Regions from separate parts of the Peribacillus sp. FSL R5-0717 genome, predicted to be linked through region 2. Evidence: a T-box and tRNA genes for the amino acid it is inferred to sense, from the RefSeq annotation. Region 2 holds a T-box; the other holds one or more tRNA genes.

Region 1 (9,832 bases), 900 kb from region 2:
CGCGCCTCAGTGTCAGTTACAGACCAGAAAGTCGCCTTCGCCACTGGTGTTCCTCCAAATCTCTACGCATTTCACCGCTACACTTGGAATTCCACTTTCCTCTTCTGCACTCAAGTTCCCCAGTTTCCAATGACCCTCCACGGTTGAGCCGTGGGCTTTCACATCAGACTTAAGGAACCACCTGCGCGCGCTTTACGCCCAATAATTCCGGACAACGCTTGCCACCTACGTATTACCGCGGCTGCTGGCACGTAGTTAGCCGTGGCTTTCTGGTTAGGTACCGTCAAGGTACCAGCAGTTACTCTGGTACTTGTTCTTCCCTAACAACAGAACTTTACGACCCGAAGGCCTTCTTCGTTCACGCGGCGTTGCTCCGTCAGACTTTCGTCCATTGCGGAAGATTCCCTACTGCTGCCTCCCGTAGGAGTCTGGGCCGTGTCTCAGTCCCAGTGTGGCCGATCACCCTCTCAGGTCGGCTACGCATCGTCGCCTTGGTGAGCCATTACCTCACCAACTAGCTAATGCGCCGCGGGCCCATCTATAAGTGACAGCGTAAACCGTCTTTCCATCTTCTCTCATGCGAGAAAAGAACGTATCCGGTATTAGCTCCGGTTTCCCGAAGTTATCCCAGTCTTATAGGCAGGTTGCCCACGTGTTACTCACCCGTCCGCCGCTAATCTCAGGGAGCAAGCTCCCGTCGATTCGCTCGACTTGCATGTATTAGGCACGCCGCCAGCGTTCGTCCTGAGCCAGGATCAAACTCTCCGAAGAAATGTTTGACTTGCTCATTTGCTTTTTTGATAGTGTGTGCTCACTTAAAATTTAACGTTGGCGCTTTGTTTTGTTCAGTTTTCAAAGAGCAATAATGGAGCGGGTGAAGAGAATCGAACTCTCATCATCAGCTTGGAAGGCTGAGGTTTTACCACTAAACTACACCCGCATTTAATTTTAAAGTATTTTCAGAAAGAAAGAATGGTCGGGAAGACAGGATTCGAACCTGCGACCCCTTGGTCCCAAACCAAGTGCTCTACCAAGCTGAGCTACTTCCCGTAAAATATGGTGCGCCCGGCGGGAGTCGAACCTACAACCTTCTGATTCGTAGTCAGATGCTCTATCCAATTGAGCTACGGGCGCTAATTTCTATGATGTTATTGGTGCGGCCGAGAGGAGTCGAACCTCCACGGGGTTTCCCCCACTAGGCCCTCAACCTAGCGCGTCTGCCATTCCGCCACGACCGCGAAAGCGACTTTGTAAGTTTAACACCTTTTCAACTTGATGTCAAGAAGAAAAATATCAGTGCGGGTGAAGGGACTTGAACCCCCACGCCTTGCGGCGCCAGATCCTAAGTCTGGTGCGTCTGCCAATTCCGCCACACCCGCGAAAATAAATGGTGAGCCATGAAGGATTCGAACCTTCGACCCTCTGATTAAAAGTCAGATGCTCTACCAACTGAGCTAATGGCTCTAAATAAAAATGGCTGGGCTAGAAGGGATCGAACCTTCGCATGACGGAATCAAAATCCGTTGCCTTACCGCTTGGCTATAGCCCAATATTTAAACACTAATTAACAACCAGGATAATATTATATCACGATAATATTTATTTGGCAAGTGTTTTTTTAAGAAAAAAATGGCGGTCCCGACGGGAATCGAACCCGCGATCTCCTGCGTGACAGGCAGGCATGTTAACCGCTACACCACGGGACCAGTATTTTTATTTTGTATAAGAAAGTGACCCATACGGGATTCGAACCCGTGTTACCGCCGTGAAAGGGCGGTGTCTTAACCGCTTGACCAATGGGCCTTGATATAAAAATATGTAACTGGCGGAGAAGGAGGGATTTGAACCCTCGCGCCGCTTACGCGACCTACACCCTTAGCAGGGGCGCCTCTTCAGCCTCTTGAGTACTTCCCCAAAAAAATGGCTCCGCAGGTAGGACTCGAACCTACGACCGTTCGGTTAACAGCCGAATGCTCTACCACTGAGCTACTGCGGAATAATGAAAATTGGGTTCCTTTTTCACGCTCAAGGACCTTAGTGTTTGTCGTTAAGGACAAGTTGTTATCTTGTCGACTCTTATGATTATAAAGAGGTTGCAACCTAAAGTCAAGAGTTCTTTTGTGTTTTTTTATTTTTTTGTTTTTTGCTCCTTAAACCCTTGGTAAATCAATGTTCCACGACATTTACCACAAACGAAACGGGTAGTGTCGATTCGTTTTTTTCTTATATATACCTGCTGACAGTCTTCACATTTATATTGAATTATATTCATCTTTTTCTTTAATTGGTTAGATGGCAGCGGCTCGCAAAATCTCGGTGCCCCCACTTTTTTGAGTAAATGCTTAAAGTCCGCATCACGATGCTGGTACCCCTTCTTCTCGATGTGTAGATGGTAATGGCACAATTCATGCTTAATGATTCCAATCATTTCTTCCACACCGCGTTCATCAAGATACTTCTTATTTATTTCTATATTGTGTGAACGGAGCAAGTATCGTCCTCCTGTTGTCCGGAGACGCGGATTAAAACTCGCTTGGTGTCTAAAGACCTTTTTAAAGTCTTTCAACGAAATTTCTTCTACTAGTTTTTGCAATTGACGATTATCCATTTCCCCCTCCCTTTCCTTGGTAACATGACAACCCATTATAACATAGACTAATAATACAATAGGAAACTAAGGGAGGAAAAGCTATGCCTAATTGGTTCCAGAATCAAATCCGCAAAGCCTTTTATGAAAAGGATTATTATCAAGTGAAGATGTTGAATCAATGCTGGTTTTTTTATCAAAAGAAAGAAAGTCTCAGATTATAGATTCGACATTGTTCCAAATATAAATACATCATTTCAAAAAAACCCCTTCTAATATAGAAGGAGCTTACCTTAGGCTAGTTTTGATCCTTTGGCTCGAGCATCGTTAAAGATACCCTTTGCTTTTGGGAGTCAACTAGTTCGACCCAGACTGTGACAACATCCCCAACGGCAACTACATCCAATGGGTGCTTTACAAACCGGTTGCTCAGTTTAGAAATATGCACCAGTCCATCCTGTTTAACACCGATGTCCACAAAGGCACCAAAATCCACAACATTCCTCACTGTACCTTGTAACTCCATCCCAGTTTGCAGATCCTCCATTTTTAGTACATCCTGCTTAAGCAGCGGTTTTGATAACTCATCCCGAGGATCTCTTCCCGGTTTCATCAAATCATCAATGATATCTTTGATCGTAATTTCCCCAATTTCCAATTCATTGACCAAATCAGCAGGATTTAGCTTACCTAACTCTTCATTCAGTGCATCACTGCCTAAATCCTCAGATGTGAAACCCATTTTCTTCAATAATTTATTCACGGCACTGTAGTTCTCAGGATGTATCGCGGTTTGATCTAAAGGTTCATCTCCATTAATGATACGTAAGAATCCTATACATTGTTCATATGTTTTGGCACCAAGCCGGGGAATCTTCTTTAATTCCTTCCTGCTTTGAAATTTCCCTTCCACTTCCCTTTTCTTCACGATATTTTGAGCAACCGATTTTGATAAACCAGCTACATATTGTAAGAGAGACGATGAAGCGGTATTGACATTAACACCCACCTGGTTAACAGCTGTTTCCACTACAAAGGTGAGGGATTCCGTTAACTTTTTCTGAGACACATCATGTTGATACTGGCCTACCCCCACAGATTGCGGATCAATTTTAACAAGTTCAGCAAGGGGATCTTGAAGCCTTCTGCCTATCGAAACTGCGCTTCTCTGTTCAACTTGAAGATCCGGAAACTCTTCACGTGCTATATCTGAAGCTGAATACACACTGGCTCCCGCTTCATTAACAATGATATATGAAATGTTCCCTTTCACTTCTTTTAAAATATCTGCAATGAATTGCTCTGATTCACGTGATGCCGTTCCATTGCCGATTGCCACGATCTCAACCGAGAACCGCTGAAGTATATCGATCGTTTTTTCACGGGCAGCATGAAGTTTCGCAGCAGGAGGATGCGGATAGATTACACTGATATCAAGTACCTTTCCGGTTTCATCAATGACAGCGAGCTTACAGCCAGTCCTATATGCCGGATCTAAAGCGAGGACCACTTTTCCTTTAAGCGGAGGCTGCAAGAGCAGGTTCCGGAGGTTTTCAGAGAAAATGTGGATAGCTTGATCCTCCGCTTTTTCCGTCAGCTCTTTTCTGATCTCCCGCTCTACAGAAGGCATGATTAAACGCTTAAGTCCATCCTCTATCGCAGATTTAAGTACAACTTGGGCTTCAGATTTGTTATTTTTAATGATTTTACGTTCCAGATGACCAACGATGACTTCAGTCCGGGGCTGAATGGAGATTCGCAAAACCTCTTCCTTTTCACCTCTATTCAGCGCCAACACCCGATGAGGTACGATTCTTTGAACCGGCTCCTCATACTCATAGTACATTTCGAAGATTTTTTTCTCGTCCTTCTCTTCATTTTTCACAGTTGAAATCACTTTTCCAGCTTTGAAAATTTCGGCCCTTATCCACTTCCTTAATTCTGCATCATCGGAAATATGTTCAGCTATGATGTCCTGCGCACCTGCAATAGCCTCTTCAATAGAAGGAACTTCTTTTTCTCCCGATATGAATTCGGCTGCTTTTTCGCTGACTCGAGGATGCATTTGACATTCCAAAAGCCAATTGGCCAGTGGTTCAAGCCCCTTTTCTTTAGCAACTGTCGCTTTCGTTCTCCTTTTTTGTTTGAATGGCCTGTATAAATCCTCGACTTCCTGCAGTTTTGTTGCCTTTTCGATTTGTTTTGTTAATTCTTCCGTCAATTTCCCCTGTTCACCAATTGAACGAGTAACTTCCGCTTTCCTCTGGCCAAGGTTTTCTAGATAATTCCATCTTTCCATAATGGAACGAATCTGCACTTCATCAAGTGAACCCGTCATTTCTTTTCTATACCGTGCAATAAAAGGGACAGTATTGCCCTCTTGCAGCATCTGTATGACGTTTTGAACTTGATGATTTTTCAAAGTCAGCTCATTGGATATTTGTTTTATCAATTCTTTTAATGTATCTTCTACAACGATCATTTTGTTTACCTCCAACCTTTTGCTCTAATATATATAGTCTAGCAAATGAGCGATGAAGTTGCGAATTCCATACAAAAAAGCTCACTTCCGAATTATGGCGAAAGTAAGCTTCCTAAAATGAAAGTTGTATCATCTGCAGTTAATGGACTGCTTTTTAATATGCATTGGGCGTTCTTATCGATAGGGACCAGCCTTTTTAAAAAAGACTTAGCTCCCTTAAGTTCCAAACCATCGGAATGAAGAATGAATTTAGCATTTGGTTCATATTTGTATCTTTGCGTCCTGTATTTTTGTTTCCTGCCGGATAAATACCCTGTAACAGGTAAAGGGTAAACGAGTTTATCGTCGTTTGGATTATACAGGAAAAAGCGAATATTGCCCACTGAACTGTATACAAATTCATTCTTATCATAAAAGATTTTCAAAATGGAAACGGCTGCCCCCCGTTTATCGACTAAAACTTGATTGCACACTGCCATTAGTGCTTCCACATCCAACTCATGATTACGTTTAACTTCCTCGATGACGGCATGGGAGGAATCGTATGCATTTTTCCCGCTGCCTAGCCCATCTGCCAGGACACATACAAAGTATTCTTCCGTATGAAGAAAAAAGTAATCATCACCACAGTAAACCATCCCGTTTTTAGACGATTGTGAGACAAGGACTTCTATTTTTTCTCCCCTTAGAATATCTTTGATCACTGAATTAACTCCGAGTTTTCAGCATTAATGGCTTCTTGAAGTTTCTTGATCGCGCGGCGTTGGAGCCTTGACACATGCATTTGGGAAATCCCAAGCTTATCGCCAGCTTCTTTCTGGCTTAAATTCTCTAAATAAGTATGTTGAATGATCATCTTTTCACGGTCACTCAGCACATGAAGCACCTTTTCAAGCACAAGACGCTGATTGACCTTTTCAAAACCTTCATCGACATTTCCGAATATATCAAGCAATGTGACAGTGCCGCCATCAGAATCCGCCTCAATAGAATGATCCACGGATAAAGCTTGATAGCTTTTTCCCATTTCCATCGCCTCTAAAACTTCTTCCTCGGTCACGCCAATACTATCGGCTATTTCATCTATTCTTGGTGAACGGTGCAGAGTTGTCGTTAACTCCTCGACAGTCACCCTGATTTTCGGACCTAGTTCCTTAATTCTCCTTGGCACATGGACACTCCATGTTTTGTCACGAAGGAACCTTTTGATTTCCCCGATAATAGTGGGGACGGCAAATGCCTCAAAGCTCTTACCGAAAGATTCATCATATCGTCGAATGGCACCTAATAGACCAATCATGCCGACTTGGGAGATATCCTCCTGAAATGATTTCCCTTTCGCATACTTACGGGAGATTGTTTCAACCAAACTTTTATAATGGATGACGAGATTACTCTGCGCTTCTTCATCTTGATTCTGCTGGTAAGCTCTGATCCATTCATTTACCTGTTCTCTTTGTGCCTGATTAGGTTGAGACTGTTTTTGCATCCATCTCCACCTGCTCTCCTTCTAAAAACTTAGTCATAAATACAGTAACCCCATCATGCTGATGAATTTTTACATCATCCATCAGAGTTTCAATAAGGTAAAGACCCAAGCCTCCTTCTCTCAAAAGTTCGACTTTTTGTCCATTTTCGTATGGACCTAGCCCTTGACGAACCTCCTCGAAATTACAGCTCTTACCACTATCGGAAACCATGACCTCCAAACGGTCAGGATAAAGGCCGAAACTTACTTTCACTTCACCTTTTTCAGAATCCTTGTATGCATGCTGTACCGCATTTGTACAAGCCTCACTGGTAGCGATTTTCAAATCCTCTATTTCATCATACGCAAATCCCATCCGGCTTCCAATTCCAGAAAGCGTTAAACGAATGACACCGATGAATTCTGGTTTTGCAGGTATTTTCATTTCGATGTAATCATATACTTGACTCATTCTAACCCACCCTCTGTACCACTTTTTATATCAATGATATCTGCAAGACCTGTTATATCAAATAAACGTCGTAACCTTTCCGATAATCCAACTAACGTGAACTCGCCATTATGTGCCCTAACACTTTTAAAAGCACCGACAAATACCCCAAGTCCCGTACTATCCATATACGAAACTTCAGTTAAATCAATAGTAATCGAAACATTTTCCTGCTCTGAAATTGGAAATAGTGATTCTCTTAGTTTCGGCGCAGTATAAGCATCGATTTCACCTTTTAGTTTTACATTAAATTCAGTATTCAATTCATTAACATCTACTGTTATATTCATCCTTGACCCACCTCTTCAAATCCTCTTCATTCCTATATCTATACCCAGCAGTAACAATGCTAAACATTTGATTTTAAAATTATTAATGTAAAATCATCCCTCAGTTGGAAGTTCTGCATTTTCTCCAATTGTTTATATATATTATTCACCATTTCCTGGGCTTGCAAATGCATATTTTTTTTAATCAAACCAATAAGCGTTTCTCTTTCTATGAACCCATCATTCGTGCGGCACTCCGTTACTCCGTCAGATAATAGAATGATCATGTCGCCACGATTCACCGTTTTTTCATATTGGCGATACCTTGTTTTTTTATCAACGCCAAGCAACAAGCCCTTTGCATCCAAATCGCTAAAAGTACCTGTAGCTGCGTCATAGTAAAATCCAGGTTCATGTCCGGCTGAAGCATAGGAAAATTGCCTGTCATGCGGATCATATAAACCATAGAACATGGTTATGAACATGCTTGGATCAACATTATGCTCCACAACCCGGTTCAAGCTCTCAAGTACACTTTTCGGTTCATGACGATGCTCCGGAAGACTGTCCATCGCATATTTGATCATCGACATGCACAGCGCAGCAGGGATCCCTTTTCCTATGACATCGGCTATCCCAACACCTATACGCTCATTTTCATCCTGGACGAAGTGATAGTAATCCCCGTTCATCTGCCTCGCAGGAACACTGATCGCCCCAATTTCAAGAGCTTTGATATCAGGTATTTCCGTTTCCAAAAGAGTATGTTGAACGTTTGCCGCTATCTCGATTTCCGTTTTCAATTCCTGCTGTTGATGTCTGAGGCTTTGATGTTCACGGTATGCAATGCCGTAGCCCATCATGACTTCTAGCAGAAAATCGAAAGAATCCAATACTTTTCCCGGTAATTCCGGGTAAAGTTCCATTAAGTTATTTTTATGCATACTTATGATTTCTTCTGGAGATATATTGTATTTGATATGTAGGCGGCTAATCTTCTGCCCTTGATAGAGTGCCTGCTCATTTTGGTCTTTAAGATAAGTAGAAAGCGCCTCATGATACTTTTTCTCCATGTTCTCCCTAATATCCATAGTCCCCCCCTAACGGAGCCATTTCGTCGCGATAATCTTAGTCCCTTCACCTGGTATCGATTCAATATCAAAGTCATCCATTAAACGTTTGGCTCCAGGAAGGCCTGCCCCCAGCCCCCCTGAGGTGGTATATCCATCTTCCATGACTCTGCGGATATCCTCAATTCCCGGCCCTTGGTCTTCTGCAATGATTTTCAATCCTGACTTCCCATTTATATTTAGCTTTTCTATGCTAACACTGCCTTGTCCAGCATATAGGTATATGTTTCGGGCCAATTCGCTAATGGCCGTTGTGATTCTGGCCTGGTCTACAGTACCGAACCCCAACTCTTTAGCGACATTTCTTCCGAGCTGCCTTGCAGCTACGATGTCCCATTCATTTATGATTTTTACGCAGGATTGGAACTCCATTCTTTAATCCCCCAATTCCTGTTGTAATTTCTCCAGGCCTTTCTCTAAGTCTAATGCTGTCAGAACATCATCGAGACTAATTCCTAGTTCAATCAATGTTATGGCAACAGCAGGCTGGATTCCCGTAATTACAACTTTGGCCCCCATAAGCTTAGACATGCTAAAGACATCGCCTAATACCTTTGCGATAAAAGAATCAATAAAATCTATTGAGGTAATATCTATAACAACGCCATTCGCGCTTGTTTCATGAATCTTATGCAGTAAATCCTCTTGAAATTGAAGAGCTGTCACATCATCCAATTCCCACTGTATAGAGACTAACAAGCAGTCATAAAGCTTTAATATCGGAATCCTCATACTTATCCCTCCACCTTTACGATCTTACGGCTCGTTAATTCCAACGCAACTTCTATCCCTTTTTTCAACGTATTTTTTGTAATCACTTCATTTAAATTAATGCCAAGATTAACGATGGTTTGAGCTATTTCAGGGCGGATGCCGCATAGTATACATTTGGCGCCCACTAATCGGACTGCTTCCGCTGCTTGAATGATATGGTGGGCAACCATGGTATCCACGACCGGCACGCCCGTAATATCAATAAGAACGACTTCAGATCTATGCTTAACCACGCCAGTCAACAGGTTTTCCATTATCTGTTTGGCACGTTCCGTATCAATCGTACCAATCAGCGGCATTACCGTAATTCCTTCCAATACAGGAATGAGCGGTGCCGAAAGTTCTTGCAACGCTATTTTTTGCATGGAAACGGTTCTTTCCCAAGTTTGAGTATATATATTGACTATTTCATTATTTATCGGTGTCGCCCATTTATCCAAATGGTTAACGAGATTGACTTGATTATCAGGAGTAACGAGACCCTTTTCCACCATCCCATTAATGACAATTAACGTGAACTTATGAAGTCCTTCATTGACGAAAGTAAGAGGCCATCCCAATTGGACGACTTTCTCGGCAAAATCTGAAAGCTTCAATGTGAATTCCTTGTT
Region 2 (14,758 bases):
CACGGTTCAGGAATGAGCATCATCGCCGCATGTGCCGGTTTACGCCCGGCAAGCACGAAGAATTCAAGTGCATTATCAAGAATCGAGGAATCACTGCCGTCTATATCCAGAATAGGCAGGACCTTTTGCAGGTCATCCCCGAATGCTTCCGAAACAAACTGCTGTTCACGCGCTTTCATCCAATTCACATTGCCTCTAAGCGTATTGATTTCACCATTATGGATCAGGTAACGGTTTGGATGTGCCCGTTCCCAGCTAGGAAAAGTATTCGTACTGAAGCGGGAATGCACTAAAGCGAAAGCGGAAACGAAAGACTCCTGTTGGAGATCAAGATAAAAAGCATCCACCTGCTCTGGCGTCAACAATCCTTTGTATACGATCGTAGCACTTGAAAGGCTGGCAAAATAAAAACGATTGCCGCGTTCCCGGGCCCAGTTTTCAGCTTGTTTTCTGATAACGAACAATTTGCGCTCAAAAGCTAAATCATCGGTAATCTCTACGCTTGCCCCGATGAATACTTGGCGGATCGCCGGACATGTCTCCTTGCCGACCTCCCCGATTTTCGTTGCATCAACAGGAACCGTTCTCCAGCCTAATAACGTTTGGCCCTCTTGTTCGATAAATGCATTCAAACGAGCTTCGATTTCATTCCGTTCACCATCATTGTTAGAGAAAAAGAGCATGCCTACACCATAGCGTCCTTTTGCCGGCAAATTCATTTCCGGGCATGCCAGCCTGAAATATTCATCAGGAATCTGTACCATTAATCCTGCGCCATCTCCTGTAAGGGGATCGCTGCCTTGTCCGCCGCGATGATCTAATTGGCACAGCATATTCAGTCCTTGTTTGACGATGTCATGTGTAGCAAGCCCTTTTAAATGAGCGTATAAACCGATCCCACATGCATCATGTTCAAATTCAGGATGGTAGAGCCCTTGTGCTTTTGGTATTTGATTGTATGTCATATTAATCGCCCCCATCTTATTCTTACACCGTTATGTCACTTACATTTATTCTAGGTTTTCAAATCGATATAAACAATATATAATTCTAGTAGAATCCATCTCAATTTGAGATGAATGGCAGGAGGATGAATAAATGGAACTACGACAATTACGTTATTTTGTTGAAGTCGCCGAGAGGGAACACGTCTCAGAAGCCGCAGAGCACCTGCATATCGCACAATCAGCAATCAGCCGGCAAATCTCCAGACTGGAAGATGAGCTTGGCGTACTTTTATTCGAGAAAATCGGCCGGAATATCCAGTTAACTCCGATTGGTAAAATTTTCTTGATCCATGCCAAAACGGCGATACAGGCGATTGAATATGCCAAATATCAAATTGAGGAATTTTTGGACCCTGAACACGGAAGCATTAAAATCGGGTTCCCGACCAGCCTCTCCACCCATTTACTGCCTACCGTCATTTCCGCTTTTAAAGATGAGCAGCCGAATATCGGCTTCCACTTAAGACAGGGATCTTATTCCTCTTTAAAGGAAGCTGTCAAAAATCGCGAAATAGGATTAGCCTTCCTTGGACCGATCCCGACAAACGATCCAGATATCGAGGGTCATATCCTGTTCACGGAAAACATATCCGCTTTACTGCCAATCACTCACCCATTGGCTGATAGGAAGAGTGTGCGCCTAAGTGATTTAAGAAATGATCCCTTCGTCTTGTTTCCAAAAGGATATATCTTTCACACTATCGCTCTCGAAGCCTGCAAAGCAGCCGGTTTCACACCGAACATCGCCTCGGAAGGTGAAGACATGGATTCCATAAAAGGGCTCGTTTCTGCCGGAATCGGAGTCAGTCTGCTCCCTGACAGTACCTTTTATGAAGTCATTCCAAGACTCACTGTCAAGATCCCGATCGATACGCCCGAAGTCAAACGGACGGTCGGCATCATCACTCCTAAAAACAGGGACTTGGCTCCATCAGAAAAACTTTTTTACCAATTTGCCAAAAAGTTCTTCTCTGTTCTCGAACAATATCAATAAAACATGGCCTTCAAAACTGTTAATGAAAATTGAAGATGGGACAGATCTTCCCATAAATATTTCACTAGACAACTTACCTATAGCCCACTGAACGAATAATGTATCAAGATTATTCGTTCAGGAGGAATTTACATGCAACCCACCCATTCACATCTTGCTTGGCATGAGACACTCGAGCTTCATGAGTTGGTCGCCGCCCAGTCCAATGCCCTTATGAAATTTAAAATTGCTTATCCAAAAATAAAAGACCCCATTCTAAAAACGATATATAAGCAAACGATTGACACCCTTACCCAAAATATCATGGAGCTGCTGCAATTTTACCCGTTGACGCCTAAAACGGGCAGGGATGACGATGCATCAAGAGATGACGCATCGGCCGCCGCTGCCGGGGAATTGCTGGGCTTTGCCAAATCATCTATCAAAAATTACGCAATGGCGATTACGGAAACAGCCACCCCTTCCCTTCGAAAGGTATTTAAGAAACATTTAAATGGAGCCATCGATACCCATGCCAAGATTTTCAACTACCTTTATGAAAGAAATCTCTATCCTGCTTACGACTTGAACCAATTGCTTCAAAATGACGTCGATGTTGCCAATAAGGCTCTTTCCCAACCTTTCTAAATACGAAAAAAGGCAAGCATTCCGATTGCTTGCCTTTTTTGCCGCATTCCGATTCCGTTTTTCATTATAATGTTATAATATACTATAATTGGATTTAATTAGGTCCTTAGTATTCAAGGGGTGAAAATCATGAAAAAAATCATTTTATCCATTATCCTTTCCCTGCTCCCATTTTCTTTAGTTGCCTGTAAGGCCGTTGAGCCAAAATCCGTGAATATCCTTTCAGTTCCAGAGCTGACAGCAAGGGAGAAAGCCATCCTGGAGAATTCAAGTGAACATTCCTTTCTTATCGATTTCAGTGTGGATGATACATACAAGGAGATGTCCGTCTGGGTCGAAAAATATGAATTTGGCAAACTTGTCGAACCTGAAATGGGACGCATGACAACGGGGATTGAAAAGAATGGGACAATCATCTTTACGACATCGAAAACGGATGATGACCAAAAACGATCGATGTTCAATGTAAGCATTCAAAACTATGATGGTACGGATACGGTTACTTATCCTGAAACCATTGATGAAATGGATTCCAGCGTATGGGGCGGTGCTGGCAAACTCAAAATAAACAGCACAAACAAGCTTGCATTGGCGAGTATATGTTACTCAAGCGGAAATGAAGGCATACGTTCACTTTCCACTGATTTTTATGGTGATACGGAAGGACATATGGACGAGTTGAAGGAATACGATGTGGTCTACCTCCTGAGAAGTGAATTCACTAAATGAGCTGACAAATTAAAGGGGCAAGTTAAATCGAACATGCCCCTGCATTGTTTTTTCATTCCGCCCTATTTACTGCATCAAGACCTCCCCTCTCAGTCATCTCCCTAGCCTTACAGTAATCCCAATTAGCCGCCCGACGAATTACATATATTCTGCATCAAGCTAGATAAAAACTCATGCTTTAAGAGCAATTCAATATCGAAGTGGGGGAATTAGCGGATCCAAAAGCATATGAGAGTCCCCCAAGAGCTGACTCCCATAAATTCACATCCTCTTATTATTCTCATATATTAGTGAATTGTTTAAAGTCTTTCACTTCTAAATTAATACCATCTACTTCATCTTTGATACATTAGTTAAAAACGATCATTTAATGTTTGTCACAATTAATTCGACATCCATAAAAAGGGGGTTGAAGAATAAGGCATTTGGGTGTAATCTTTAAAAATAAAAAACGGAAAGAAGATATTTAATTGAAGAAAATCCTCCTCCTCTTTGCAGCAGTAGTCATTGCAAGCTCTCTCGGACATCAAATAAACGGCGGATATATGGACCCTCGAAAATCCCGCCCTAGGTATATACATTTAAAATAAGGAATCATTTATAAAAGATTGATTCTTATAATGCATTAAACTGTTAATGTTAACATTTTTAGCACATAGTAAGAGATTTGGATTTAAGCAGGAAGTTACCCCAAACGCTCATTCCCAGCCTCAACCGAAAGCGTTCCTAACCCAATTGAGGAAGCTAAAATAATACCTTATGCTATTACTCTTCCTTTTTTCATTATATTTCCTCCTGATATTTATTATTGAACAGATTAATGATGTAAGAACGGCGAGTACATGAGGTTTCAGAATTAAAACATGAAGCTCCAGATCTGATATCATGCTATGACAAAGCACAGGCACAAGACACGCTCATGACAAAAACACCGCATATCATCGAGCGGTGTTTTCATTCGTTTTCTCACAAAAAAAGCCGTTTAACATGTAAGTTAAACGGCCTTCACTGCTATTTAGATTTTTTCACTGTTACTTTTGTTGCTTTTCCTATATTGCCCGCTTTGTCTTTTGCTGAGACATATAATGCGGACCCTGCTTTTTTCTTGCTGATTTTGACGGAGAAGTTCCCCTTACTATCAGCTTTTGCCGTTCCGATGTTTTTATTGCTGTGCTTCACGGTAACGGTTGAACCGATTTCCGCTTTACCTGTTACTTTTGTTGCTTTGTCGTTTACTTCATTCACCTTTGGTGCTCCTGGAGCCGTTTTATCTTTAACGATTACTTTTGCAGCTTTTCCTGTATTGCCCGCTTTGTCTTTTGCTGAGACGTATAATGCGGACCCTGCTTTTTTCTTGCTGATTTTGATGGAGAAGTTCCCCTTACTATCAGCTTTTGCCGTTCCGATGTTTTTATTGCTGTACTTCACGGTAACGGTTGAACCGATTTCCGCTTTACCAGTTACTTTTGTTGCTTTATCGCTTACTTCATTCACTTTCGGTGCATCCGGGGCTGTTTTATCGAGAACCGTCACGGTTGCCGCCTTGCTTTCACGTTTCGCTAAGTCTGTAGCCGTGACTGAAAGTTTAGTTCCGGCCTTTTGCTTGCTGATTTTCACTTTAAAATTTCCTTTGCTGTCCGTGTTACCTGAACCAATCACTTTTTTGGCACTATTTTTGATCGAGATTTTCATGTCCGCTTGCGATTGACCCGTTACATACGTATCTTTGTCACTTAAAGCTTTGACAGTTGGCTTGTTAGGGGTTGCACCCTTATTCACGAATACTTTGATTGAAGATACTGCTAGTTTGGAAGAATCAGAGATATTCACAGTAAGCAGCTGCGCAGCTTTTTGGACCGGAATCGTAACGCTGAACGTTCCGTTGGCTGACGCCGTTCCTTTACCAAGCGTTTTGCTTCCGCTTTTCACTTCGATCACTGACCCTTTTTTAGCTGAACCAGTCAGTTTTGTTTGCGTATCCATCACAAGATTGACTTTAGCATTCAGGTCCACTGCACTAAGTGCACTGTACGCATTCAATCTTCCGTATCCAGAGACTAAATCTTTTCCGACAGGAAGTTCTTCTTCCGGTATGATGATTTCCCCATCTTCCGGTACATAGTCCTCATAAGGGTCTACATTATCTTCTTCTTCAAAAGCGACATATTCCGATGTCTCATGAAGGATTTCCCTTACTTCATTCACTTTCAACCCAGGGTTTCCGGATAATAATAAGGCTGTGGCTGCCGCAACATGGGGAGCTGCCATTGATGTACCATCCATGTAGGTAACATTCCCGTTAGGCACAAGGCTTGGGATGGCTGTCCCTGGTGCGACCATGTCCAACTTCGATCCATAATTGGAATAATCGGATACTAAATCAAGGGCATTGGTTGCACCGACGGATATGGCGTATTTTGATGATGCAGGATAAGAAAGACCTTCCATCCCATCATTACCGCTTGCTACGACAACCATTACATTCTTGGCAGCGGCATGTTTCAAGGCATATTCAATCGTCCTGCTATATTCTCCGCCCAAGCTAAGGTTTATGACCTTTGCACCATGATCCACGGCATATTTAATGCCTAGTGCAATTTTCTCATTGTCTCCAAATCCTGAAGAGTCCAAGACCTTCACAGGCATGATTTTAGCTGCCGGATTGATTCCTTGCATGGAATAACCGTTATCTGCTTTGGCAGCGATGATTCCGGATACATGTGTACCATGTCCATTGTCATCGATTGCTTTTTCTTTCTTATCGATGAAATTCTTACCTGACTCCATTTCAACGACACTCTGTAGATCCGCAAGTGAATCATCGACACCTGTGTCGATAACCGCTACCAACGTATCTTTTAAATTGCGTTTCTTGATAAGGTTCTGCAGTTTTTCGTTATCGATGTCCGCTCCCTTTACGCCTTCTTCCCCGCCGGCGTTATTCAAAGACCATTGATACGGTGATTGAATGTCGGAAGAAAGTGCTTTGTACGTTTTTACCGCTTCGATATATTCCACTTCTGGAAGTTTTTCGATACCGGATAGAGCTGCTGTGCTCATTTTAGCTTGGTTCTTTAACTCGACGACATACATATCATCATACAGAACCTCTTGTTGCTTAGGTGCCGATAATGTTCCATATCCTTTTCCGCTTATCTTGGATTGGACAGCGCTTAATGACTTCCCAGGTTTAAGTTTGACGATATATTTGTTCTTTACATTTTTCGAAGCAGGAAGTTCGACTCCCGCTTTGCTTGCGATATCAACGATCCTCTCACCTGCAAGCTTATCAAGATTGATTTTCTTTGCAATGGCGTCCATATCCTTTTTCAATCCGGCCGGAGCAACGTCTGCCGACTTTTTGAATAAGGCCTTGATCGCTTCTTGCTGCTTGTTGCTAATGACTGCCGTACTGCTTGCTCCATTTTCATTAAGATCCTCAATAAGCGGCTTAATCTCGACTAAGTGTTTATAAACGGCTTCCCTTGCCGTTTTATTACCAGCCAGGTGAAGGGCCAGGAATGGCGAAGCTTTATAGTATAAAGAGGAAAGGGTACGTCCCTCAGACGACTTCGTGAGAACTTCATCTCTAAACACGCGGAGTGTTTTTAACATGGATTCTCCCGTTTTCTTATCGTTTACACTCACTTCAACCGGGCAAGATTCAAGCTCCTCCCCTTCGTCCCCGGCAGATGGCGGCAATGTTACTGAATGCGCATTGATGGAGTATTCAGCTACATTTTCCGCATCCGGAATGAGATTTCCCTCATCATCCGTATCGCCGAAATATTCAACTTTAACATAATATGTGCCTTTCCATGCATATGGGAAATCGACTACAGCTTTTTCATCAGGATAAGCAGAGACAATATAATTGCTCTCATCTTTTTCTGCTTTTTCTTTATCTTGATATACGGAGATATTCAAGATTTTGTCCGAATTGACTTCGAACTCAATATGGGAGAACTTTTGTACTTCTTCTGTTGTGGGACTGATTTGGTACCATTGAACATCCGGTTTTTCAAACTTTCCGTCCAGAGTGTCCCCATTTTTAATCGTTTTTACATTTTCAATGGGTGCTGCAGCTGCTGCTTGAGAATTCAGTGGAACCATCAAGCTGAAAATCAGTGCAAAAATTAGTGCAAACGCCGTAATTCGACTCACATTCTTAAATTTCACGGTTTTCCCTCCAATAATTGGTTAAAAATATAGTACTATACCAAACTATCACACTGTAAAATTTTATCAACCAATTTTTTCCCTTTTTTATGTCAAATGCTTGATTTATTTGGCCAAAGAGCTGAAAAATGATTCGCATGAACCAATTAGGCAAGTTATTTACATTCCGATTTCCTCTCATGACGATTGTAGATGTCCATTTGGCAGATTGATCGCTAATAGAGTTAAATCGGTGAGTATCCTAACATGACATTTTTCCTATAATCAGCCAATGCCACGAAAAAAAAGCTGTCCCCGCAGTAATAATATGCGGGACAGCTTCCAATCATTTTTATTTAGTTTGCGACGATATTGACTAATTTGCCTGGTACGGCAATCACTTTACGAATGGTTTTCCCATCGATTTGTTCTTTGATGGAATCATCACCCATCGCGATTTCTTCCAGTTTTTCTCTCGTAGTGTCAGTCGGCACCATTAATTTCGCTTTGACTTTTCCGTTGATTTGGATGACGATTTCGACTTCGTTATCCACTAACTTCGCTTCGTCGAAAGCCGGCCATGTTCCGTACGTGATGCTCTCGGAATGGCCCAGTTTAGACCAAAGCTCCTCGGCGATATGCGGTGCAACTGGTGCAAGCAGCTTTACGAAGCCTTCGATATACACCTTAGGAAGCGAATCCGCTTTATAAGCATCATTAATGAATACCATCAATTGTGATATCGCCGTATTGAATTTCAATTCCTCATAGTTCTCGGTCACTTTTTTAACCGTTTGATGATAGACTTTTTCGAGCTTGCCCGTGTCATCCGTCTCTGTCATCTTATCTGTGATCGTCCCGTCATCGTTGACTAATAAACGCCAGATACGGTCAAGGAATCTGCGGGAACCGTCCAATCCGTTTGTGGACCAGGCAATCGAAGCATCCAATGGCCCCATGAACATTTCGTACATGCGAAGTGTATCGGCACCATGGCTTTCCACGATATCATCCGGGTTCACGACGTTCCCTTTGGATTTACTCATTTTTTCATTATTCTCACCAAGGATCATTCCTTGGTTAAATAGGTTCTGGAACGGTTCCTTCGTTGGCACGACACCGATATCGTACAGGAACTTATGCCAGAAACGAGCGTAAAGCAAGTGAAGCACCGCATGCTCAGCGCCGCCAATATAAATGTCGACCGGCATCCATTCTTTTAATTTTTCAGGATCGGCAAGTGCTTCTTTGTTATCCGGATCGATATAACGAAGGAAGTACCAGCTGCTTCCTGCCCACTGCGGCATCGTATTCGTCTCACGACGTCCTTTTCGTCCGTTTTCATCCGTTACATTCACCCATTCCGATATGTTCGCAAGTGGTGATTCGCCTGTCCCCGAGGGCTTGATGTCCGTAGTTTTCGGTAAAATCAATGGAAGTTCTTCTTCCTTCACTGGCGACATCGTGCCGTCTTCCCAATGGATGATTGGAATCGGTTCACCCCAGTAACGCTGACGGCTGAATAACCAGTCGCGAAGGCGGTATGTTATTTTCTTCGTGCCGATTTCTTTTTCTTCCAGCCATTTGATCATGGTCGAAATGGCATCTTCCTTATTCAACCCATCAAGGAATTCCGAATTCACATGAAGTCCATCGCCTGTATATGCTTCACTTGTCACGTCTCCGCCAGCTACGACTTCCTTGATCGGCAAGTCGAACTTTACTGCGAACTCATAATCTCGCTCATCATGGGCAGGAACGGCCATGATTGCTCCTGTTCCGTAGCTGATCAACACATAATCGGCAATCCAGATCGGCATTTTTTCGCCGTTTACCGGGTTAATCGCATAAGCCCCCGTGAACACTCCTGATTTATCCTTTGCCAAGTCTGTTCTTTCCAAGTCGCTTTTATGTTTCACTTCATCCAAATAGGCTTCAACTGCCGCACTTTGATCAGCTGTCGTAATTTTATCGACAAACGGATGTTCAGGTGCCAATACGGCATATGTTGCACCGAATAACGTATCCGGACGAGTCGTGAACACCGTGAATGTTTCATCAAAGCCATCGATATTGAATGTAACCTCTGCTCCCTCGGAACGGCCAATCCAGTTACGCTGCATATCCTTGATGTTTTCCGGCCAATCCACATCATTTAGATCGTCGATTAAACGGTCAGCATACGCCGTGATACGAAGCATCCACTGTTTCATTGGGCGGCGCTCAACAGGATGGCCTCCACGCTCACTTTTCCCATCGATGACTTCTTCATTCGCCAATACCGTGCCAAGTGCCGGACACCAGTTAACGGCCACTTCATCAATATAGGCAAGGCCCTTTTCATATAATTTCAAGAAAATCCATTGCGTCCATTTGTAATAGTCGGGATCTGTCGTGTTTATTTCACGATCCCAGTCATAAGAAAATCCAAGGGCTTTGATTTGGCGGCGGAACGTGTTGATGTTGTGCTCCGTGAATTCAGCTGGATCATTTCCCGTATCGATCGCATATTGTTCTGCCGGAAGTCCAAAGGCGTCCCACCCGATCGGATGCAATACATTATACCCCTGTGCCCGTTTCATCCGTGCCAGGATGTCGCTTGCCGTATAACCTTCCGGGTGCCCCACATGAAGACCGGCCCCTGAAGGATATGGGAACATATCCAGCGCGTAGAATTTGCGTTTGCCGCTATCTTCACCCGTTTTGAATGTCTTATTGCCTTCCCAATACTTTTGCCATTTCGTTTCTATGCTTCTATGGTCAAAACTCATATGATTTCCTCCTAATTTCCGTTTAAAAAACAATAAAAAACCCCTCATCCCAAAATAGGGACGAGAGGATTATGTATATCTTCCCGCGGTACCACCCACATTGGCGATAGCTAAAATCCGCCCAGCTTAAAACATCCGTAACATGGATTAAAACGCCAGGCATTACTTATTAATTCACACCCGGGACTCCAAGGCGAGTTCGCGACCGTCCCAGGTTGACTTGCACCACCCGTCAACTCTCTTTACTGGTTTAAACCGCTACTATTCCTCATCATAGTCTTTATGAGAATATTGATTTTATTTCATTCTAGTCAATTTCACCGATAATTGCAATAGCCGTACATAAACATTATCGACAGGTTTTTCATTATATATGCGAATTCAGGAAAATTCGTGCAAAAAAGGGAGCTATTCATTCATAGCTCCCCTGCTTCCATTTAATGTCGCAGTAAAATCATTTCATTCCTCAATTCGTTCAACTGCTGCTTCATCCGCGAAAGCATTTCCCGTTGCTGGTCATTCGAACTGGCATACAATCGTTCCATATCCGTCAAAGCCTCTTCGATATACCTTTGCGAATTTTGAAATTGTTCATCATCATAATGCTCCTGCCGTGAGGCCTCGTTAAATTCGAACTCTGCAAAATGGAGAGCCCCTTCACATTGCTCTAAAAAATGATCGACGGATTGTCTGGTTGCCATTTCAAACCCTCTCCTTCGCGTCTCATTTGGATGATTCGGAATCATCTTTTCTAGTTTGAGCAAATAACGGGAGGATTATCATTTTTTTTGAGCAATCAACCCTTATCCCAAAACTTCTCACCTTGATGGGAAATGAACTGCTCGATCCATTCGGCAAAGCCCATATGGAGCTTCTCGCCTTCTTCAAAATCATCGATATGGCCTTTTACCATTAAATACTCCTTATCGCCTTTGGCGACGGCTTCCCCATCGATCACGATATTATCTTGATAAATGCAGGCCACTTTATAGCATCCCTCGTAGGAATTTTCATATGTGTAATTAATAATATCATCCAAGCTGTATAAATCGTTTTCCCCGCCTGATTCCACATTATCGAACAGACGGCATCCATTGGTTATTTTTAAAAACTCCTTATAATCCTCAGGCAGAAGCAGTCCGGTTTTCTTTTCAAAGGAATGAATTTGTTCATCCGAAGCAGGTGAATTGAAGGTGCAAGTGGCTTTGTATGTGAACCCATCTTCATTTACTTCGATCACCTGATTATTTTCGGCTAATTTCTTTTTCATTTGTTTGATCGCTTCTTCAACTTGACCGGTCATGTCCATCAGCTCCCGATTGGATATAGTCATTCAAAGATAAAATGGAAATAGCAGCAAAATATTTAGCCTTCAAGTATACAGTATACGCTTTTTTTCCAAAAAAAGACCTAGCTACGAGAATGTTGTATAATATATGGTGCGCTTTATTTTATTTAGGAGGTTGCTGATTTGAATCAAGCAAACCCGTTTATATATGCAACGGACAACAAACGATATCATACATGGAATTACCACCTGAGAGAAAATTTTGGACATAAGGTCTTTAAAGTTGCCTTGGATGGCGGTTTTGACTGTCCCAACCGTGATGGCACCGTCGCACATGGCGGCTGTACCTTCTGCAGTGCCTCAGGCTCTGGTGACTTCGCTGGCAGCAGGGTTGAACCCTTGGACGTCCAGTTTAAGAAAATCAGCGAACGGATGCACCATAAATGGAAAGATGGAAAATATATGGCCTATTTCCAGGCATTCACGAATACGCATGCACCCGTGGCAGAGCTTCGCGAGAAATATGAAAGTGTATTGACCCAGGAAGGTGTCGTCGGACTCTCCATCGCGACACGCCCGGATTGCCTTCCAGATGATGTAGTCGAGTATTTAGCGGAATTGAACGAACGCACTTACCTTTGGGTCGAGCTGGGTCTCCAGACGGTCCATGAAAAGACCGCAACGATGATCAACCGCGCCCATGACTTCGATTGCTACAAAGAAGGTGTCGATAAACTGCGCAAGCACGGCATCCGCGTCTGCTCCCATATCATCAATGGCCTGCCTCAGGAAGATTACGGCATGATGATGGAAACAGCCCGTGAAGTCGCCAAACTCGATGTGCAGGGGATAAAGATCCATTTACTTCATCTATTGAAAGGGACACCGATGGTCAAGCAATATGAAAAAGGCCTGCTCGAGTTTCTTGACCGTGACGATTATGTCAGCCTTGTATGTGACCAGCTGGAAATAATCCCTCCAGAAATGATCGTTCACCGCATTACGGGTGACGGTCCGATCGATTTGATGATCGGTCCAATGTGGAGCGTCAATAAATGGGATGTCCTGAATGCCATTGACGCCGAACTGAAACGCCGCAACAGCTGGCAGGGGAAAAATCATCACATGGAGGTACAATCATGAAGCTAGATCGAATTTTGCCTTTCGCCAGGATTCTGCTGGAAAAAGCGGTCCGCCCCGGGGATATAACCATAGATGGCACGATGGGCAACGGCTTTGATACCGTCTTTCTTGCAGGACTTACAGGTACAGACGGACATGTCTATAGTTTTGATATTCAAAAAGAAGCGATCGAAACCACAACGGCAAAACTGAACGCCGAGAATTTACAAGAGCACTGCACCCTCATTCACGATGGGCATGAACATTTAAGCAAATATATCAGGAAAGAACATTCCGGAAAGGTCACAGGCGCCATCTTCAACCTGGGCTACCTACCTGGCGGAGACAAATCAATCATCACCCAAGCCGAGACGACGATATCAGCCATTGAACAGCTATTCGAATTGCTGGCGCCTGAAGGCATCATCATCCTCGTCATATACCATGGTCATCCAGGGGGATCGGCAGAACGGGATGCATTGATGGATTATGTAGAGAACTTCCCTCAACAGAAAGCCCATATCCTGAGATACGGTTTCATCAACCAAGCAAACAATCCGCCATTCATTGTCGCGATTGAAAAGAGATGATCACTTGACACCGTTCTATTCGAACGGTGTCTTTTCAATCCCAGCTCGCAGGCAGCAGAATTACCAATCATAACTTTTTGAATTTTTAGTCTATAATGATTATAATGAAAGAAAATAGATAAGAGGGTGCAGAAAATGGAACATTTGCCTACTTCATTACTGACGGATATATTGACTGAAAAAATCAAACGGGATTCAAGCGAGCACTACGGGGATTTTGTCAGCTCGCTCAACTCGTTGACAGAAGAAAAAAAAACCATGGAGGACCTCAAACAATTTAACCATCATTTTGATAAATTCCTGCCACAGCTCGATTTAATGATTTCCACCCAAAACCATGAAGCGATCATGAATATGAAAGCGACGCTTTTGGACCTATTTGCCAATGACTTGACCTTCAAATCCATTTATCTCCTATCCACTGCATTATCCAATAAAAAGGAACTAACACATTTGAACCAATTCATGTACCCGGTTACTTTCTGGGCACCGGTCATCAAGTCGAACGAATTGCTTAAAAACGCAGGCTGATCCAAAAAAACTGCCGAAGTCTAACTTCGGCAGTTTTTCATTTATCTTGAAGTATGTACGGATCAAACGACATACCCTAATATCTTTAAACGGTTTTCAACAAAACTCAGCGCATATTGAAATACATCATCACGCTCTGGTTCGTTGAAGATTTCATGATAAAGCTTCGGCCATTCCTTATATTGCTTTTCACTGGCCAAATTATAATTGAACCACTCACGAACCGCCTTCTTGTTCACGATCCGGTCATCTCCGCCCTGCATGACCAAAAGCGGCACATCCTGAAATTCAGGAATCTCTTCAAAAGCATCCTTCATAGCCTGTGCAAGCTCACGATACCAGCGAACCGAAACCCTTGTGATATATAATGTATCGTTTCTATCGGATTCACGGATTTCCGCACTTCTCGTCGCCATTTCAGGTGTCAATCCGGAATCCACCCTGAACTGAGGCATAACGATGTTCAAACCATGCGAGAGCATTGTAAGGAACTTCCGCGGCTTCGTCACGAGGCCCAAGCAAGGAGAAGAAAGAATCACTCCTGCAATGTCCCATTCCTCTTCCTGAAGAAGGCGTATCGAAATCAAACCGCCCATGCTGTGTCCAAGTAAAAAGACCGGCAACGAATATTCGTAAGCCTCTTCTATCCAGCTTTTCACTTCGTCCAAATACTCATCAAAGGAATCGATATGTCCCCGGTAGGCGCGAGTAGTCATACCCTGCCCAGGAAGGTCGCCCATGACGACATGGTATCCAGCTGAAAGCCACATTTGTGTTACCCACTTATAACGTCCGTGATGTTCCATTGCCCCATGAATGATGACAATGACGCCCTTTGCGTCTCCTTCTGTCTCCCATTTCCACATTCGAAATCCCCCTTTCACTTTTCACTTGTTGTGTACGATCCATGATAGTTGAAATAATATATATAAATTATAACC

What was found. A T-box is a leader RNA that pairs with one kind of tRNA and senses whether it is charged. The one in region 2 lies ahead of leuS (leucine--tRNA ligase), so its partner is inferred to be a tRNA-Leu.
Region 1: it has a tRNA-Leu gene. The T-box ahead of leuS (leucine--tRNA ligase) is inferred to sense a tRNA for this amino acid. The anticodon was not compared.

What each region holds. Positions count from the first base shown of each region.
Region 1 is NZ_JBBOOF010000001.1:2,864,395-2,874,226, reverse strand. It holds rRNA gene NYE65_RS14140 (16S ribosomal RNA) at 1-771, opposite strand, end outside; tRNA gene NYE65_RS14135 (tRNA-Gly) at 867-940, opposite strand; tRNA gene NYE65_RS14130 (tRNA-Pro) at 974-1,050, opposite strand; tRNA gene NYE65_RS14125 (tRNA-Arg) at 1,058-1,134, opposite strand; tRNA gene NYE65_RS14120 (tRNA-Leu) at 1,153-1,238, opposite strand; tRNA gene NYE65_RS14115 (tRNA-Leu) at 1,298-1,379, opposite strand; tRNA gene NYE65_RS14110 (tRNA-Lys) at 1,389-1,464, opposite strand; tRNA gene NYE65_RS14105 (tRNA-Gln) at 1,475-1,549, opposite strand; tRNA gene NYE65_RS14100 (tRNA-Asp) at 1,631-1,706, opposite strand; tRNA gene NYE65_RS14095 (tRNA-Glu) at 1,732-1,803, opposite strand; tRNA gene NYE65_RS14090 (tRNA-Ser) at 1,824-1,914, opposite strand; tRNA gene NYE65_RS14085 (tRNA-Asn) at 1,922-1,996, opposite strand; gene NYE65_RS14080 (SprT family protein) at 2,129-2,608, opposite strand; gene cmpA (cortex morphogenetic protein CmpA) at 2,692-2,811, shown strand; gene NYE65_RS14070 (Tex family protein) at 2,886-5,069, opposite strand; gene NYE65_RS14065 (PP2C family serine/threonine-protein phosphatase) at 5,162-5,773, opposite strand; gene sigB (RNA polymerase sigma factor SigB) at 5,770-6,558, opposite strand; gene rsbW (anti-sigma B factor RsbW) at 6,536-7,009, opposite strand; gene NYE65_RS14050 (anti-sigma factor antagonist) at 7,006-7,338, opposite strand; gene NYE65_RS14045 (PP2C family protein-serine/threonine phosphatase) at 7,398-8,408, opposite strand; gene NYE65_RS14040 (anti-sigma regulatory factor) at 8,418-8,819, opposite strand; gene NYE65_RS14035 (STAS domain-containing protein) at 8,823-9,179, opposite strand; gene NYE65_RS14030 (RsbT co-antagonist protein RsbRA) at 9,182-9,832, opposite strand, start outside.
Region 2 is NZ_JBBOOF010000001.1:1,959,006-1,973,763, forward strand. It holds gene gltB (glutamate synthase large subunit) at 1-965, opposite strand, end outside; gene NYE65_RS09495 (LysR family transcriptional regulator) at 1,099-2,001, shown strand; gene NYE65_RS09500 (spore coat protein) at 2,134-2,628, shown strand; gene NYE65_RS09505 (hypothetical protein) at 2,758-3,357, shown strand; gene NYE65_RS09510 (Ig-like domain-containing protein) at 4,369-7,536, opposite strand; gene leuS (leucine--tRNA ligase) at 7,872-10,286, opposite strand; T-box leader at 10,340-10,570, opposite strand; gene NYE65_RS09520 (DUF2524 family protein) at 10,724-10,987, opposite strand; gene NYE65_RS09525 (SMI1/KNR4 family protein) at 11,083-11,589, opposite strand; gene NYE65_RS09530 (TIGR01212 family radical SAM protein) at 11,758-12,717, shown strand; gene NYE65_RS09535 (class I SAM-dependent methyltransferase) at 12,714-13,286, shown strand; gene NYE65_RS09540 (hypothetical protein) at 13,422-13,817, shown strand; gene NYE65_RS09545 (alpha/beta hydrolase) at 13,880-14,683, opposite strand.